One region of the Brevibacillus halotolerans genome, then DNA from elsewhere that is predicted to be linked to it. Evidence: riboswitches for the same ligand, from Rfam matches in the RefSeq annotation. Region 1 holds a riboswitch; each other region holds the start of a gene.
What was found. A riboswitch is a leader RNA that binds a small molecule or an ion and turns the genes downstream of it on or off. The one in region 1 is predicted to bind cobalamin.

Region 1 (4,601 bases):
TGTTGTCTGAGCTAATAAACATCAGCTCCAATTGTAGCGGTTTTCCAGCCTTCTCTCTAAATGGTTTGCCATTTACTTGTTTCCAGCCCGCTTCATCCAACAATTGTTTCGCTTTTTCTTCATCGTGTTCATACGGTTTTACATCAATCTTCGTATATGGAATGGTAGGTGCAAATAACGTATCAGCTTTTCTTTCTGTGCCGTAAAAGATATGATCGATGACAGCCTGCTTATCAAAGGCATGCTGAATAGCTAGACGTAAGTTACGCTCTTTGAGAGCTTCTCTGTTCGTATTAAAGAGTAACGCCCTTGTAGCCGTAGGTTCTGATAGTTTGGTTTCATATTTTCCCGAATCCTTCAGAAACCGGAACGAATCCTGGCTTATGACTCCGTTCCCAAAAATCAAATCAATGTCCTTCTTCTCAAAAGCGAGAACTCTCGATTCACCGTCAGGTATGACTTTAACAATCACCTTATCGACTTTCGGTTTCTCGCCCCAATACTTCTCGTTTCTTGTAAAGACAGCCCTTTCATTTTTCTTATATTCGCTTAGTACCCATGGACCTGTCCCAATCTGTGACTTGAGCCCGTCTTTAAATGTGTTTTGGCTATCAGGAAAGGCAGCTTCTCCTACAAATCGTAAAGGTCTGATGTACGTAAGCTCCTGAAGAGTTGGGTAATATGGCTTGTTCAAAATTAATTTAAACGTAAAATCGTCCACTACCTCAGTACTTTTAATTTGATTTATTAATTCCATCCATTCATGTTGGGGAGCATTAGCTAAAACCGTATCGAAATTTTTCTTCACGATTGTAGCATTAAACGGCGATCCATCCGAAAATGTAACATCTTTTCTTAGATGAAACACATACTCTTTTCCATCCTTCGATACATCCCAGCTTTGGGCCAGCCACGGTTTAAGCTCCCCGCCTTCACCGTAGTAAACGAGAGATTCATATACCATAGCTTGTGAGAACCATTGATTCGGAAAATAGGTATGAGGATTTACGTCTCCGATATCTCCAGACCAGGAAAACGTAAGAACTTTTGAACTATCTTGAGTTGCTCTATTTTCTCCTTCTTTTGTTGTGTTACCACAGCCAGCGATAATGATTGTTAGCAGCGCTACTAGTCCAACAAAAGAAGTAATAAATGCAGACCGTTTCAAATACATTTTTATCACCTTTTATATAATTTAATTATTCTAAAAATGTTAAAAAACAAAAAAACATTACCAACCAGATTAAAAAGGTCAGAAATGCCTATCGTTTATGAACACATCACATCGGTCTTTTAGCATTCAAAACACCTCCCTATCTCCCCGTAGGTCTAACAGCATTTCTAGAATAGGCAGGTCTTCTGACTTGGGTTCATCATCTCCATGCGTCTTCCCAGATATGATCCAGTGACATATTTGCATAAGACTCCCCCTTACAGCGGCGGGACCGTGCCGGATTTACACCGGCTTCCCTTTTAAGTATCCGTTATGAAACAAATACACCTATTCCACTACCATATGTAGTTTTTCCTTGGAAATATTCACTTTATATCCTTATTTTGAAAGTAGGACAAAAAGTTTACCTAGAACAAATTATATTCGTTATTCCACGTTTACGCTATATGAAATTAAAGCCCTTCTATAATTCCACTCATAAGATGGAACACTTTTGTCCAGAAAGGCTTAAGAGGATGCATCTAGGATCAGGTTCATCTATAAAAAGCGCCAATTCCTCTATAGTAAAAAAACATTGCCACAGCATGTCCCATTAACAGCTTTAGCAATGTTTTCATAGAAATCACATACCATTGTAGCTTACAAACTCTCCGTTCGGCTTACGATAGCCGCGTGGACGTTGGCTTGAGAGCTTTTCTTTTCCGATAGTAATCATCATGACTGTTTCATATCCATCAGGAATTTCTAAAATTTCCTTAATAGCACCTGGATCAAATCCAATCATTGGGCACGTATCCCAACCTTTATCTTTCGCAGATAGCATGAACAGCATCGCAGAAAGGCTTGCATTACGAATGGCTTCTTCCTTCATAAAGGATTCACCCTTACCCTCATATATCCCCGTCACAGTCTCAACGGTACGATCTAGCTCTTGTTTACTCAAAATTCCGAGATGATGCATTCCCTCGTTTATTTTTTCCACTGCTTGATAAGCGTAACGATTGCCCAACACCAATATGACCGCTGAAGCTGAATGCACCTTATACTGCTTGCAGGATTCATAAATTTTTTCTTTCAAGGCTGGATCCGTTACGACAAGATAATGTGTATGCTGAAGATTAAAAGCAGAAGGAGCATATTTAGCCAAAGTAAAGATCTCTTCAAGCTCGGGTCGGGTAATTTCTACCCCTTCAACGAAATTATTTGCGGAACGTCGACTTTTCACTAGGCTTGTAAATTCACTCATGTAAACTCCCTCATCTCATGTATGTATCGAAATTGTTACAGGGGAGGAGAAAAAGCGTTTTCTCTACACTAACTCGCTCCCCTTGCTTTTTGTACCGAATTCATTCTGCTTTTCTTTGTCAGTTCTTTTCTAATCACACTTATTTAGACCTATAATTGCGGCATAGTTTACGTTATCCCTCATTATCATACAATAGAGTACGTGAATCTGGATACCTTTCTTTTCAGGTCCGTCCTTAGGCAAAACTTATGCAAATAATACATATGCACCTGGACCAATCAACGCAACGCCGATAGCTACCGCTAGCAATACCAGATTGTATTCCATACCGTTCTGAGTAATCCACAATCCATTTTTTCCATGTACAGTAAAGATAGCGATCAGCATAGTAACAGCGATTAATGCTCCACCTACCCAAGTAAACACACCAGATGCAAAGAGCAATCCTCCAACAATCTCACTGGCTCCTGCCATGAAAGCCATTAACAAGCCGGGTTTCACACCGATTGATTCTAACCAACCCGCTGTTCCCTTTAAGCCATGCCCACCAAACCATCCAAATAATTTCTGTGTACCATGACCAATAAATAAAAGTCCCACAACTAATCGAATAAGTAAAAGTCCTGCATTCATTTTCTTTTTCCTCCTCAGGAATATGTTTTATTTTAAGTATCTTTAATTAAAGATATATGAGAAAGATGGATAATATGTTTCTTTTTATTATCGCATCTGTTTTCAGCTACTTATCTACAAAATTCATTTCGGCTGACTTCCCTAGCTTTTTTAACAAGGTGATGGTAATCTCTTTTTCTTCAGGAGACAGTCCACTCATTGCTTCTGCTAGCTTTTCTCGATGCTTTGGAAAAATCTCTTGGAGAAATTGCTCTCCTTCTTGTGTTAATTCCGCATAGATCACGCGTCGATCATTCGGACAGGGCTTACGAAGCAAATAACCTTTTTTTTCTAGCTTATCAACCACATAAGTAATATTTCCGCTAGAGATTAAAATCTTATCTCCAATTTGCTGTAGAGGCTGTCTTCCTTTATGAAATAACAATTCTAGCACGCCAAATTCAGTCGGATTTAATCTATATTCTCGAATATCCTTCTGAACATGAGCAGACGTCCAGTTAAAGGCACGAGATAAGACAACGAACAAATGGAGAGATTGCTCTTGAGCTTTATTAACATCCGTAATCATGTCCGTTTGCTTTCCCTGTTTGTCCTGCATTTTGTTCTCTCCTTTCCTTTATTATTTTATCTTACCTTTTACAAAAAATAATTCAACATGTCTCACTTTTAAATATCTTAAATTTGAGATATATGAAGCATACCCTATTTTTTTTGCGTTGTCAACTAGTAAACTAAAAATATATGAAAATCAACAATGTGGTGGCTGGAGCTGGTTATATCATCATTATTACACAATATCATCATTACTACACAATCAAAATTTACTAACTGGAAGCCTTATCAGCTTTGGTTACAAACAGCTTTTGGACAAGAATCTCCTCTTCTTTTCGTCCAAACATTAGCCCATACAATGGTCTTAAATCCATTTCCAAATCGCACAGTGCTAGTATCTCTCCAGCCCTTAGCAATGGGTTGCTCTACATAAGGAAAGAGCAGGAGGTATGTCTTTACCCACGGCAAATCCACAGGCGAGGAAAAGCAATGCCAGTCTTCCAGCTCCCCTAGTTCTTTTGTTCTTTTGTTCTTTTGTTCTTTTGTTCTTTTTATATAGTCATTCTCCGTTACAACATCGCTAAACTCTTTTAGATGGTAATAAGACTGCTTACAGGATTATCTTGTTCACGGTAAAAAATTTTTTTCTAGCAAATAAATCCCGTATACTTTGGGTCATTTAAGGTACCCATTTTCAACAAGAAAAGACCTAACTGAATTGTTAGGTCTCCTCTTATCATTATCATCGTTAGATTAACGAAGTAATTGAAGTACGCCTTGAGGCTGTTGGTTAGCTTGTGCAAGCATGGCTTGAGCTGCTTGAGTAAGAATGTTGTTTTTCGTGAAGTCCATCATTTCTTTCGCCATATCAACGTCACGGATACGAGATTCAGCAGCTGTCAAGTTCTCTGCAGTTGCTCCCAAGTTGTTGATAGTGTGCTCTAGACGGTTTTGGTTTGCACCTAGTTTAGAGCGCTCTTCGGATACTTTGTTAAG
Region 2 (4,601 bases), 190 kb from region 1:
TTCGGTGAGATTTTGAAAAAACAGGGCCTACGATTGAGTAACAATCAAGTAGATGTGGGGGTTCGTGTAGAAACGACCAATGTAGTCATGGAAGAAATCAATAAGCATCTATATGAAGGGAAGTTCTTGTTCAAATCTTCTACGGATCAAATTGTGCGAAGCTTTTGTTCCAATCCAAGCGGTCATGTTGTTGTAGAAAATCACAGCGGTGTAATGGCGGCTAACGGGCATGCATACAAGGATGAGAAGCTGGGGTCCCCTAACACGAACTTTGCTCTGCTTGTGTCTCATGTCTTTACAGAACCATTTGATAAGCCAAACGAATACGCGAAAGAGGTATCAAGACGAGCGAATGATCTTTCTAACGGCTCCGTGATTGTACAGCGCTTTGGCGATATAAAACGTGGGCGGCGTTCGACAGAAAAACGACTGAAAGAGGGATTTATTGAGCCAACGTTAAAAGAAGCCGTACCAGGTGATCTCGGCCTAGTATTACCATATAATACAATGAAAAGCTTAATTGAAATGGTAGAGGCACTCGATCATGTTACGCCGGGTATTGCAAGTGAACACACGCTGTTTTATGGAGTAGAAGCGAAATTCTATTCAGCACGTCCATATTTGAATCCGCACTTTGAAACAGAAATTAGTGGTTTATATGCAGGCGGCGATGGAGCAGGTTTAACGCGAGGACTTGCGCAAGCAGGAGCATGCGGCGTTCATATTGCTCGGGGAATTTTACGTCACCTGTCTTAAAATATGGAAGAATACAACTATATTTTGTCACAACAGCATGATTGTCAAGTCCATTTCTTGTGCTATAATATTTTCAAATGGGTCACATCTCATTCATGTAAATAATAATAGTTTTAGGTAATGGAAGTTTGGTGCAAATCCAACGCGGTCCCGCCACTGTGATAGACTGTTTTCCGGTCTTAAGTCAGGTCTTTTACCTAAAAACTACTGAAAGGCTAACCATTTCGAGGCGAAAGTGGTTAGTCCAAGTCTAGTGATGTTCCCGCCTCACTAGACTTTTTTTATGGAGAAAGGAGCGGAAATGGTAAGAAGAGTTTGTCAAATCGCCTTACTTATTGCACTTGCGCTGGTAAGTGTAGTGGGTTGTTCAAATAATGAAGTAGCGCAAAACACATCAGCAGAAGAAAAGGTTGAAAACAAGATCGTTGTGGAAGTTTCAAGCGATCAGGGCAAAACCAAAATTGCTGAAAAAACAATTCAATTCAAAGGGGATCAAACCTTGTATGAGTTGATGAAAACCAATTTTAAAGTGGAAGACGATAATGGATTTATCACGTCAATTGAGGATGTGAAGCAAAATCCAGCAGAGAAAAAGTATTGGTTATACGAAGTGAACGGAGCACCAGCGGTTACAGGAGCCAAGGATCTTAAAGTCAAAGATGGCGATGTCATTAAGTGGGATTTACATGCCTCCTAACCATCAAATACACAAAGCATCCCTATCCAGTGTAAGAGGCATAACGTTGCTAGCTATCTTAGCTGCCTTGTCTGTTGCTGGTCGGATTGCACTGTCGTCCATACCTAACGTACAGCCCGTGACAACATTTGTCATTCTTATGACAATTCTGATGGGACTTCGATATGGTTTGTTGCTTGCGATAATTGTGATGATTTTGTCAAATATGGTCCTAGGGATCGGGATTTGGATTATCCCGCAGATCATTGCATACTGTATAATTGTCGTGGTAACCGGTATATTTATACGTCCTGTGTTTCCAAAGCTTTCCTTGTTTGTGATGGCCATATACGCCGGATTTACAGGAATGCTTTACGGGTTTGTTAACTCTCTTTGTCAGGTACCGCTTTACGATTCAACTTATTTTCTTGCTTATTATCTAGCAGGAGTCCCCTATGATACGATGCATGCAATTGGGAATTTCGTTTTTTATTTCGTACTCACACCTCTTTTACTTCCATTGTTGTACAAATTGATAAATCAACATTTTGCTAAGTCTTGACAACTGAACAGGCACAATGCAGTGCTTGCCGAATCATATCAAACCTTTGATGCAAAAGGTTTTTATACACAAAGACGTGTATAGTGTTTTTAAAAATAACAATCAATACATAGTTGACTATATGGTAAATATAGTAGTACAGTATTGGTAGAAAACAGAATACAGGTTACACAAAGACGTGTTACTTATGTAGATAGCAAAGAGGCTTTTAAAGGGTATGCTCCCTTCTAAAAAGCCTCTTTTTTTATTCCAAATGGAGGTGTCAGCATGGATAAGGTTAGTTTTAAAACAGATATTTACATGGGACAAGGCGCACTACATCGCCTGCAGGATCTGAAAGAAAAACGCATTTTTATTGTCACAGACCCTTTTATGGTTCAATCGGGAATGATTCAGCATGTCATTGACCAGATTGACGCGAGTAATAAGCACTTGGTTTTTAGTGATATCGTTCCAGACCCGCCAATCGAGGTTGTTGTAAGTGGAATGAAAGCCCTCAGTGAGTTTGAAACGGATACGATTGTTGCACTAGGAGGAGGCTCAGCTATCGATGCAGCGAAAGCAATGAAATATTTTGCGAAACAAGTGTCGAATCAAAAAGACCTTCCTTTCATTGCCATTCCGACAACAAGTGGAACAGGATCAGAGGTAACCGCATTTTCTGTTATTAGTGATCAGCAAAAAAATATTAAGTACCCTCTAGTGTCGAATGATATGACGCCAGAAGAAGCTATTTTAGACCCAGAGCTAGTAAAAAGCGTCCCTGATTTTATTACAGCCGATACGGGAATGGATGTTTTGACGCATGCTATCGAGGCGTTTGTGTCTATAAAAGCAAATGATATTTCTGATGCTCTTGCGGAAAAGGCGATGAAGCTTGTCTTTGAATATTTAGTAAGAGCATACAAGGATGGTAATGATTTAGAGGCACGTGAAAAAATGCACAATGCTTCATGCCTTGCAGGAATGGCCTTTAATGTTACATCACTAGGCCTCAATCACGGAATTGCCCATGTAGCTGGAGCTAAGTTCCACATTCCTCATGGTCGCATGAATTCCTTACTGCTTCCACATGTCATCGAATTCAATGCGAATTGTGGAACAGGATATGGTCAGAGTGAAAATCAGGCGACCGCTAAGAGATACGTAGCTATTGCTAAAACCTTAGGTCTTCCAGCAAGCAATACGAGAAGTGGAGTGCGCAGCTTAATTAATGCAATCAAGCAATTGCAAAAACAATTGAAAATGCCAACGAATTTGCGGGATTGTGGCATAGAGTATAAGCAACTGGAAGAAATGAGAAATGCGATTGCAGAAGGCGCGCTTAAGGATGGATGTACAAAAACAAATCCACGTGTGCCAACGGAAGAAGATGTTATTGGAATTTTGAACAAAATGTTTCAGTAGCGAATATTTTGTCGAAATTAGTCTAATGAAGTATTGACATCGTTTACAAGTTCAAATATAGTGAAATTAACACAATGACGTGTTAAGAATTTCAGTTGAGAGCGAAGAGGCTCCTTAAAAATTGCCGAGTGTATTTTTTAAGGGGCCTTTATGTGTTTTTAATGTTTTTTCAAGCAGATGGGATGAGATTTATGAGCCAAAACAACGAGAAACAACGTGTCATTCAGGAGTATGTACCAGGTAAACAAGTCACACTAGCTCATATCATAGCTAATCCGAATGCAGATATTTATAAAAAGCTAGGATTAGGTAGCGATACGAAGGATGCAATTGGTATTTTGACCATTACCCCAAGTGAAGCTTCGATTATCGCTGCTGACATAGCAACAAAAGCTGCTGGAGTGCTAATCGGCTTTGTGGATCGTTTTAGTGGATCAGTGGTGATTACAGGTGATGTATCCTCTGTGGAATCCGCGCTAAATGAAGTGTTGCTTGGCTTACAGAATATTTTAGGATTTTCAGCTACGAAGATAACGAGAACGTAGTTATGAAAAAAATTATTCTAACCGGTAATACAGGATGTGGGAAGACCACTTTATGCCAGCGACTTCACGGACATGTGATCGCCTATAAGAAAACACAAGCCATAGAAACCTTCGATCAAGCCATTGACACACCTGGGGAATGTATAGAAAATAGAGGTTTATATAGAATGTTGCTTGTAACAAGTGTCGATGCGGATGTCATAGGCCTTGTGCAAGATTGCACAAATGAAGATTGTTATTTTCCACCTTCTTTTGGTTCTGTATTTGCAAAGCCAGTTATTGGTATCATTACAAAAGTAGACATTGCCAAAAATACGGAGGATGTGAAAAAAGCCCGAGAATATTTGCTAGCGGCTGGAGCTTCAACCATTTTTGAGATTTCTTCTACTGAAAACATTGGTTTAGAAGAGCTGCAAAGCTATTTAAGTGATGATGAATAAGTTTTGGGAAGTATTTATTTTGCTTAGACAATGAGGTGTGGTACCCATGAATGGAAAAATTGTAGTAGTCGATGATGAGCCTATTACAAGAATGGATATTCGTGAGATTTTAAAAGAAGCGAACTACAATGTGGTAGGGGAAGCTTCAGACGGTTTTGAAGCCATTGAGTTATGTAAAAAGCATTTGCCTGATCTAGTGATTATGGACATTCAGA
Region 3 (4,601 bases), on a different contig from region 1:
GAATTATACAGGTGAGGAATTGTTAGAACAATTGCGCCTAAAAGATGTATTCTCGATTGCAGATGTTGAGTATGCACTATTAGAGCAGAATGGTCAGATTAGTGTCCTGCTCAAAAAAGAAAATCAACCGCTTACTGCCAAAGATCTGAATATCCAAGGAGCTCCAAGCCGAGAGCCTCAAACGGTCATTTTGGATGGGAATGTCATGTTAGAGCCTTTAGCAACCACAGGATTGTCGAAAAGATGGCTCCACACAACTCTCAATAAGATGGGAATACCATTGGAAAACGTTTATATAGGACAAGTAGATAGTTATGGGCAATTGAATGTAGATTTATATGATGACCAGATTACTGTACCAGTCCCTCAGGAAAAACCATTGACGTTGTCTACGTTGAAAAAATGCCAAGCAGATTTGGAGACTTTTTCACTTGAAACAAAAAATAACATGGCTAAAAAGGAATATGAAAAGGGGGCTCAAAGCTTAAAAAAAATAATAGAAGAGGTAAAACCTTTTTTACAGAGCTAATAAGGGATCGATACAGAAGCCTTTATAATAGAAACTTTGTCCAGACAAGTTACTAAAATTATCAAGAGGCTAATGCTTAGGCTACATGACAGGAACTTGGTAATGGCAGGGGGAAATTTGATTGGGAAGGTAAGCTATCCTGAATTGGATAGCTTTTTTGCCTTTCTATTACATTCAAGGAAAGATAGAAACGAAGAGTGGTATAAAATGAGAAAGAAAGAAATTTTGGTATAAATTAAATAACATAATTAACATTATGTGAACAAACAACTGGACCGATTACTACTAAACTACAAACATTACGTAAATATTTTACAAAGTTCTTACAAACCTATCACAAATTCACCATTACCTTGCCATGTTCCACCAAATCGTGTTACACTCACAAACAATTACAACTGATTTATAGCCATGTTACGGTGTTTGATTTCAGGATCAGACTTAAAAGGGAAGTTCGGTGAAAATCCGATGCGGTCCCGCCACTGTAAATGAGGAGCAACATCCGATACACCACTGTTCACTTTTGCAGAGAATGGGAAGGGAGGATGCTTGCGAGGATTCATGAGCCAGGAGACCTGCCGTAAGATGTAACACTCCCACGAGGATGGGCAGGTGTTTGGGTAGGTCGTATGATGATAGTGTACATACACCTATAGGAATTGATTTGTCCAAAAACCCAAGCATCTGTCTCCTTTTGGAACGGATGCTTTTTTGTGCGAATCTTTAAGGAATAACATGTTAGCGGGGCGTAGAGGTCCAATTACGGTGCCACCTGCACTTGAAGCTTGGGTGGTCACCGAGTTAGTAATTTCATTTCGTTACTTTGTTTTACATAGGGGGGAGAAGCATGCAACAAACCGCCACGACAGCCCCAAGGTCAGTAAACAGCATCGGTACGCAATATACAAAAAATTGGATAGCGAAATTGATGGGAAGCGGCGTGGTATTATTTTTATCGCTGACGGTTGCAATCATGCTGGGACCAGTACAAATAGACCCAGTTATCGTTTGGAAGGTCATAGGCTCACATGTTCCTTTTGTACAACAATGGGTAGGGACAGACGTGTCTAACGCGCAGATGCATATTGTTTGGGATATTCGACTGCCACGTGTTTTATTATCTGCGGTTGTAGGTGCCGGGCTGTCTATTGTTGGGATAGCGATTCAGGCATTGATTCGTAATCCTTTAGCTGATCCATATATCTTAGGCGTATCATCAGGGGCATCGGTGGGAGCAACAGCAGTGCTGTTATTTGGTAGTTTGGGAGTATTTGGTTCGTATGCGCTTTCTTTAGCGGCCTTTTTAGGTGCTTTGGCTTCCGTTATATTGGTGTTTCTTTTGTCTTTGGTTGGCGGAAGGGTGCAGCTAATACGTCTCTTGTTAGCTGGAATAGCTGTGTCTATTATGTTGTCAGCGCTTACTAGTTTTTTTATTATGCTGGCACCAAGAGCGGAAAGCCTTTCAAGTGTGCTGTACTGGATGATGGGAAGCTTCACTCGTGCCAAGTGGGAGTCACTTGTATTGCCAACGATTGCAGTACTTTCGTTCTTTATATTTTTATGGGTAAATGCACGCAATCTAAATTTGTTGATCCTAGGGGAAGAAACCTCTACGCTACTTGGTCTACATCCAGAAAATATGCGTAAGATTCTACTGATTACGATTTCTCTCGTTACAGGCTTACTGGTTGCTGTAAGCGGTAGCATTGGCTTTGTTGGTTTAATGTTACCCCATATCTTTCGCTTGTGGGTGGGTTCTGATCATAGGAGACTAATCCCTCTTTGTGCCTGTGGTGGAGCGATTTTTATGATCTGGGCGGATGTATTAGCTAGACTAATCATTGCCCCTGAAGAATTGCCGATAGGAATAGTCACAGCGCTTTGCGGCGGTCCATTTTTTATCTGGATGCTACGTCGTCGGGCGTATACGTTTGGAGGAAGCTAATGTGCCCACAAAATTAGACGTAGACAAGCATGTTGAGTTAAAACAAGTTGGATATGAGATCCAAGGGACATGTATCTTGCAGGATATAGATTTACACGTACAAAAAGGAGAATTCGTAGGCTTGCTTGGCCCGAATGGTAGTGGTAAATCTACTCTCCTTAAGCAGGTATATCGGACTCTATTACCCACTACAGGCAGTATCTATTTACTGGAAAGAGAGCTTGGTCAATACCAACAGAAGCAATTAGCAAAAGAACTAAGTGCAGTGGTTCAAGAAACGCAGATTCAATTTGATTTTAGTGTATACGAGCTTGTACTGATGGGCCGTTCTCCACACAAGAGTATGTGGGAGCAGGAGAATAAGCATGATCTAGCGTTAGTAGAGCAAGCTCTAGCTCAAGTTGGCCTACAGAACATGGGTGATCGGAGTTATCTGAGTTTATCTGGGGGAGAAAAGCAGCGCGTCTTATTAGCAAGAGCAATTGTACAAGAGACCGATCTGTTACTATTGGATGAACCGACTAATCATTTGGACATCCATCATCAATTAGGGATGCTCAAATTGCTGAAACAACAGCAAAAAAGCGTACTGGCCGCTTTACATGATTTAAATTTGGCCGCTATGTTCTGTGATCGTCTTTATATGCTAGAAAAAGGAGTTATCGTTTGCTCTGGAACTCCACAGGAAGTTCTTCGGCCTGAAATTTTAGAACGAGTGTACAAGATTCAAACAGAAGTAACCGTTCATCCAGTTACAGGAAGAGTGAACATTCATTATATGATCCCAGATCAGGTTATTTGTTGAATAAAGGAAAAGGTAGGAAAACAAGATGAACAAATATACTATGCAAAGCTCCACTACCAAGAAGCAAGGCCTTTTGTATAAAGGTCAAAAGATGATGATTACAATCTTTGCCGGTCTTTCATTACTAGTAAGTGGCTGTGGAAATGGGACGACTCCTCAGGCAGCTTCTACTAATTCACAGCCAGTAGCTGAGAAGATTCAAATTAAAAATGGAGAGCATACGTTAACCTTTGAACAAGCACCGAAGCGAGTAGTGAGTATGAATCAGCATGTGACCGAAATGCTACTAGCATTAGGTGTTGAAGACGTAATGATCGGTACAGCTTATCCTGACGACGAAGTCTTGCCCGAATATAAGGCAAAATATGATCAAATCAAGCTTTTGTCTAAGCAATATCCTTCCTTAGAAGTCTTTCTAAGTGTAGAGCCTGACTTCGTTATTGGCAGAAGCTCTGCATTTACAGCAAAAGGAATTGGCAGTGTAGAGGAGCTGCAAAAAATGGGTATCCCAGCTTATACCATTACAGGAACGATATCTAAGCATCCTACAGTCGACGAGGTTTATGAGGATTTGATGCAATTAGGCAAGATTCTGCATGTAGAGGATCGTGCTAAGGATATTATTGCTAAAATGAAAACGGATATTCAGGCCATTCAACAAAAGATAGGAAATATAGAAAAGCCAGTCAAAGTTTTGGTCTTTGATAGTGTTAATTCAGGGTTGTATACAACAGGAAATTCCTTAGAAACGCGTTTAATCGAAATGGCTGGCGGACAAAACGTTTTTGGTGATTTAGAAAAATCATGGAGTGAAGTGAGCTGGGAAGAAGCCATAAAACGAGCTCCCGATGTAATTGTAATTAATGATTATGATAAACCAAGTGCAGAAGAGAAGATCAAATATTTACTAGAAAACAAAGCACTTTCCGATATCCCTGCTATTAAGAATAAGCGATTTGTTAGCTTGCCACTTTCCGATGTATTTGAAGGTGTTCGAAATGTACGAGCGGTAGAAATACTTGCAAAAGGATTTTATCCACAGAAGTTCTAATAGAAGATTTCATAAGGTAGCTTTTACAGAAAGCATATGCTGGGGATATGGATTATCTTATCCTCGCATGTGCTTTTTTTATAGAGATAATGAAGAGGAATCGTCTTAGTTGTAGGTATAAATAAAAATACAATTATATTTGCAACCTTTTTGTAACCAAATCGGTCATAGATTGTGCATAGGTACATTCATGCGGATTGATACCAATTGCACCAGGAATCGTGTGGGAGAATTAGCGTAACAGATCCTATGAAAGGAGTTCTACATGGAA
Region 4 (4,601 bases), on a different contig from region 1:
CAGGTTTTCGTCCTTGCAAGCGTTGTAGACCATCTGAACCAACCTGGAAATCAGCGGAAGAAGATGCGGCGACCCGTTTGCTAGAGATGATTCACGATTGCTATAACCAACCCGTAACTCTGCGTGAAATGGCGTCACGTCTCTATGTGAGTCCTTTTTATTTGCAGCGTTGTTTTTCTCGTTGTATGAAGATAACGCCAGGGAAATATTTAACGCGCATCCGAATAGATGAAGCGAAGAAGCAACTACTAGAAACAGATCGAAATGTTTCCATGATTGCAAGCAGAGTAGGTTTTCGTAATAGTGCCTATTTTGCCGCTGTTTTTCAGAAAGAAACAGGTTGTACACCTACTCAATACCGCTTACAGCAGAAGAAACAGGGAAAAACAGGGACGACACGCTAAGTGCATCTGCTGTATAACGGGAGAACATACATATAAAAAAAGAATGGAAGAACAGAGTTGAAAGCGTTTCTGTATGCTTGCAGAAACGCCTTTTTGTACGAGGAAAAGACAGATAAAAAGCACCTCCTGTCATGTTGCGAGATTCGCAAACTAAGAGGTGCTTTTTGTCGTGTCTACATTTTTACCTTCTCTCACCCATGATGCGCTCTAAAACATAATCGACTGTTACAGCTAATATGCCAACAAATAAGGGAGTTAATGGTGTTAACAAGACACCAGAAATCCATGTGGTATTCACGAGATAAAAAATGAAGGTCGTTGCTAAAATTTCAGGTATCAATTTCCAATTTCTTGAGATATGTAGTCTTTGCATTATGTATAAAAGGACTGGTTCAAGAATTAGTTCGTACAGCATTAACATGAAAAAGGAGACGACTGCAAAGGAAACGAGTGTCCAGAAATCAGATTTGTCGACAAACATAGGAAATAGAGTGCCGACTGTCCAGAGAATCGTAACCAATAAGAACACGACGATAGCGCTTGAGAATAAAACCAGCAAAGTTGCAATAGCGATAGCTAGACCATTAATCCAGAATCCGCCTTGCTGTCGATCCCCACTCGTCACAGCGCGTCGAAATAAAAAAAGTCCCGCTGTCGCACACAAGCCCACCAGTATGGCAAAAGTCATGTGGTTTGTCATATGTATCATCACCTACTATAAAAATAATACGTAGCAGGTGAGGGAAATGTTACAACAAAGCGGGGAAAAATGTAACCTTTTTGTAACCGTTCGAAATATGCCAAAGTTTACTCGACCCAGGTTGTTTTTTGAGTGATAGGCTTTCGAGCAGTTCGAGGTGTGGCTTCATCAGTTGGATAGCCAATAAATAAGGAACCAATTACTTTTTCTTGATCAGATAGGGACAAGAAGGCTTTGAGACGTTCATCTCTAGCTAAACCTACACCACGTGTACGCCATACAAAACCTAGACCTAGCTCAGAAGCCATCAGCCACATCGAATGAATAGCGCAGCTTACAGCATAATCATTATCAAGCGAAGAAGCTTCGTCGCCTTCTATGATTTGGGATGTAGCGACTATAATGAGAGGGGTGGCCAGAACATTCTTCATGGATTCTTCTACTAAATGAGGTTTGGTAGGAAAGCGTTCAAGCAAGAAATCCTGAGCTAGCTGGTTAAACCGTTCCTTAGCAGCGCCTCGAATGACATAGAAGTGCCAAGGCTCTCGCAAGCGATCATTGGGTGCTAATATAGCTGCTTCTAGAAGCTGCTCGATCTTTTCTTTTTCTACAGGGCGACCATCGTAGGCGCGTATAGCTTGACGTTGTTGTAAGGTGTGTAAGAGGGACATGTTTTAACAACCTTTCTATAATATGTTAATTATGATACTGTATATTCAAATATATTTTCCTCTATGCATAAAAATAGAAGATTTCTAATAGTATGTCAGTATACGATCTTCTTTCACCTCTTGTCCAGTCCCGTGTGGGCTAGACAGAAAAGTATGGACAATAAAATGCAAATTGGATTATGATAGAACTAATCACATAAGCTTGGGAATAAAGGAATTGTTACATGAGAAACGATTCACATGGGGAAGTTGGTGAAAATCCAACACGGTCCCGCCACTGTAATTGGAGAGCCCGTTTTTGTCACTGGATATTATAAATTTTCAGAAGACGAAAAGGAGCAGAATATTCCAAGAGTCAGGCTACCCTCTTTATTCTAACAACACCGTCAGACCTACGGCAGATGGGGAGGTGTTATGAGAGCAGTTTTGCTACAGAAGGGAATATTCCTTTCCAAAAAATAACAAGCTCATCATAACAGCACTTCTCACGTAAGTCAGACGGGGAAGCGCTGTTTTTTTTATTGTATAAAAATGTAAGGTTGATTGCAAATAAGGATAGGGGGCTTGGAGTAGATGGAGAAAGGAAAAATTCTACTAATTGGCTTTGGACCAGGACATCATGATCACATTACGCATCGGGCAAAAGAGGCTATCCTAGAATGCGAAGTGATAATTGGCTACAACACTTATGTAGATTTAATTCGAGAGCTTATTTCAGACAAAAGTGTCGTGCGTACTGGGATGACAGAAGAGGTTAGCCGTGCTCAAGAAGCGGTAAGATTGGCTGAGTTAGGTCAAGTTGTTGGCGTTATTTCTAGTGGGGATGCTGGGGTATACGGCATGGCCGGACTAGTTTATGAAGTCCTAGTCGAAAAAGGCTGGACAGAATCTACTGGGGTGAAGGTAGAGGTTGTACCTGGAATTTCATCCATTCAGTCTTGCGCGTCTTTATTGGGTGCTCCCATTATGCATGACGCTTGCACAATCAGCTTGAGTGACCATCTTACACCGTGGGAAACGATTGCTAAGCGTGTAGAAGCAGCTGCTTCTGCTGATTTTGTCATTGCGCTGTATAACCCGCGCAGTGGTCGCCGTACACGACAAATTGTAGAAACACAACAAATATTATTAAAATATCGTTCTCCTGAAACGCCAGTAGGAATCGTAAAGAGCGCCTATAGAGATCGAGAACATGTTGTAATTACAACACTTGCAGACATGCTACAGCATGACATTGGAATGCTGACAACAGTAATCATCGGGAACTCGACTACCTTTGTTTACGACCAAAAAATTATTACTCCGCGCGGATATCAACGTAAATATACGTTAAATCGCATGGATCAACCGTTAAAACCTCATGAACGCTTGCAGGAGAAGGCAGAGCCTTGGGCGCTTCACAGCCAGCCTCAGAGTGGAAATCCGGTATCTGAGTCATCTTCTGTGCAAGAAGTGGCTGTAGCGACTTCACCGCAGGCTACAATACAAGAAGCTCAGGTTTCTGATTCCGCACCATCAGCGGCGATGGAAGCCCTTTCAAATCCCAGGCAATTCTCAAGGGAAGTAGAACAGAATTCTTTTCAGGAAGAGACAGAGAGCTTTCAAGCTCCTAAACAAGCGGTAAAGGCCTTTCAATTAGCGATGGAAGCGCTTGCGTGCGTTGATGAAAAGACAGCCTTGGAGTTAAATCAGGGTATCACTCCACCACCTCGCCCGTTTAGCGGAGTTGTTGATATTTTAGAGCTAGGCGTTTCGCCTGGTGTAGCTCGTAAGAATTTTACCTCTGAACAAATGCGTCTATTGGCCGATTTGACCAAGGATGGCGGAGAAATGATGTACAGCATTGAGCATCAAATTATTCTTCGCTTACCGCAGGTAGATCCAGAGCAGGTCACGCAACAATTAAGAGCAGTTGGCTTTCAATTGTTTCCGATCGGGGCTAGTGCGCAGGTGAAAGCTTGTGATTTTTGTGATTTAGAAAAGGATGAATCGATCCCTGTAGCTGAGGAATTAGGTAGACGATTAGATGGTCTAGCTGTGCCAAAGGATTTAAAAATTGGCTTTAACGGCTGCGGAATGGCTTGCTATGGTGCAGTTATGGAGGACATTGGTCTTGTATACCGACGTGGCGCATATGATGTGTTTTTAGGTGGCAAGCGTATCGGACGTAACGCTCATCCTGGACAACGTATAGCTGAGGGAGTTCCAGAAGAACAGATTATTGGACTTGTAGAACGGATTGTGGATGAGTATAAGACAAAAGGTCATATCGAGGAACGATTCCATAAATTCTTTAAACGTACAGGGCAGGTACTTGAATACCGCTATCAGGAATTCGTAGCTCCATTGCAGATCGAAGAACCGTGTGGAGATTAAGGGGGGGAATTTTTTGAACGGAATACTTTTTATCGGTCATGGTAGCAGAGATGCCGAGGGAAATGAGCATCTTCTACAGTTTACACAGCGAGTTACTGAATTGTTACAGGAACAAACAGACGTGACACTGTATGAGACTTGTTTCTTGGAGTTAACCAGACCAACCATTATGCAAGGTGTGCAAAAAATAGTAGAACGTGGAGCTACCACTGTAGCAATGGTACCTTTAATGCTGTTTCAAGCAGCCCACGCTAAACTGCACATCCCGCATGAAATAGACGAGGCTAAGGCGAAATATCCCCATGTAGATTTTCGTTATGGGCGCCCCATAGGTGTGCATGAGGACATGGTGCAAATTTTGCGGGATCGCTTACAAAATACAACTGCCTATACTCCACTAGAACCGGCTAACAAGGATAGTGCCATTCTTTTAGTAGGTCGTGGTAGCAG

Region 2: another riboswitch for cobalamin. It lies ahead of O0550_RS05510 (DUF4430 domain-containing protein); the one in region 1 lies ahead of nikA (nickel ABC transporter substrate-binding protein).
Region 3: another riboswitch for cobalamin. It lies ahead of O0550_RS15960 (FecCD family ABC transporter permease); the one in region 1 lies ahead of nikA (nickel ABC transporter substrate-binding protein).
Region 4: another riboswitch for cobalamin. It lies ahead of cobJ (precorrin-3B C(17)-methyltransferase); the one in region 1 lies ahead of nikA (nickel ABC transporter substrate-binding protein).

The regions. Positions count from the first base shown of each region.
Region 1 covers NZ_JAPTNK010000003.1:313,158-317,758, forward strand. Annotated here, with positions in the region: gene nikA (nickel ABC transporter substrate-binding protein) at 1-1,174, opposite strand, end outside; cobalamin riboswitch at 1,333-1,520, opposite strand; gene O0550_RS06385 (nitroreductase family protein) at 1,797-2,420, opposite strand; gene O0550_RS06390 (DoxX family protein) at 2,667-3,053, opposite strand; gene O0550_RS06395 (MarR family winged helix-turn-helix transcriptional regulator) at 3,160-3,651, opposite strand; gene O0550_RS06400 (flagellin N-terminal helical domain-containing protein) at 4,359-4,601, opposite strand, start outside.
Region 2 covers NZ_JAPTNK010000003.1:121,649-126,249, reverse strand. Annotated here, with positions in the region: gene O0550_RS05515 (NAD(P)/FAD-dependent oxidoreductase) at 1-756, shown strand, start outside; adenosylcobalamin (AdoCbl) riboswitch at 853-1,005, shown strand; gene O0550_RS05510 (DUF4430 domain-containing protein) at 1,058-1,453, shown strand; gene O0550_RS05505 (ECF transporter S component) at 1,500-1,994, shown strand; gene O0550_RS05500 (1-propanol dehydrogenase PduQ) at 2,262-3,401, shown strand; gene O0550_RS05495 (BMC domain-containing protein) at 3,593-3,946, shown strand; gene O0550_RS05490 (EutP/PduV family microcompartment system protein) at 3,949-4,386, shown strand; gene O0550_RS05485 (ANTAR domain-containing response regulator) at 4,433-4,601, shown strand, end outside.
Region 3 covers NZ_JAPTNK010000012.1:142,648-147,248, reverse strand. Annotated here, with positions in the region: gene O0550_RS15965 (DUF421 domain-containing protein) at 1-529, shown strand, start outside; cobalamin riboswitch at 930-1,126, shown strand; gene O0550_RS15960 (FecCD family ABC transporter permease) at 1,377-2,474, shown strand; gene O0550_RS15955 (ABC transporter ATP-binding protein) at 2,476-3,279, shown strand; gene O0550_RS15950 (ABC transporter substrate-binding protein) at 3,305-4,330, shown strand.
Region 4 covers NZ_JAPTNK010000001.1:520,131-524,731, forward strand. Annotated here, with positions in the region: gene O0550_RS02255 (bifunctional transcriptional activator/DNA repair enzyme AdaA) at 1-404, shown strand, start outside; gene O0550_RS02260 (hypothetical protein) at 586-1,104, opposite strand; gene O0550_RS02265 (nitroreductase family protein) at 1,212-1,775, opposite strand; cobalamin riboswitch at 1,970-2,161, shown strand; gene cobJ (precorrin-3B C(17)-methyltransferase) at 2,349-4,151, shown strand; gene O0550_RS02275 (sirohydrochlorin chelatase) at 4,165-4,601, shown strand, end outside.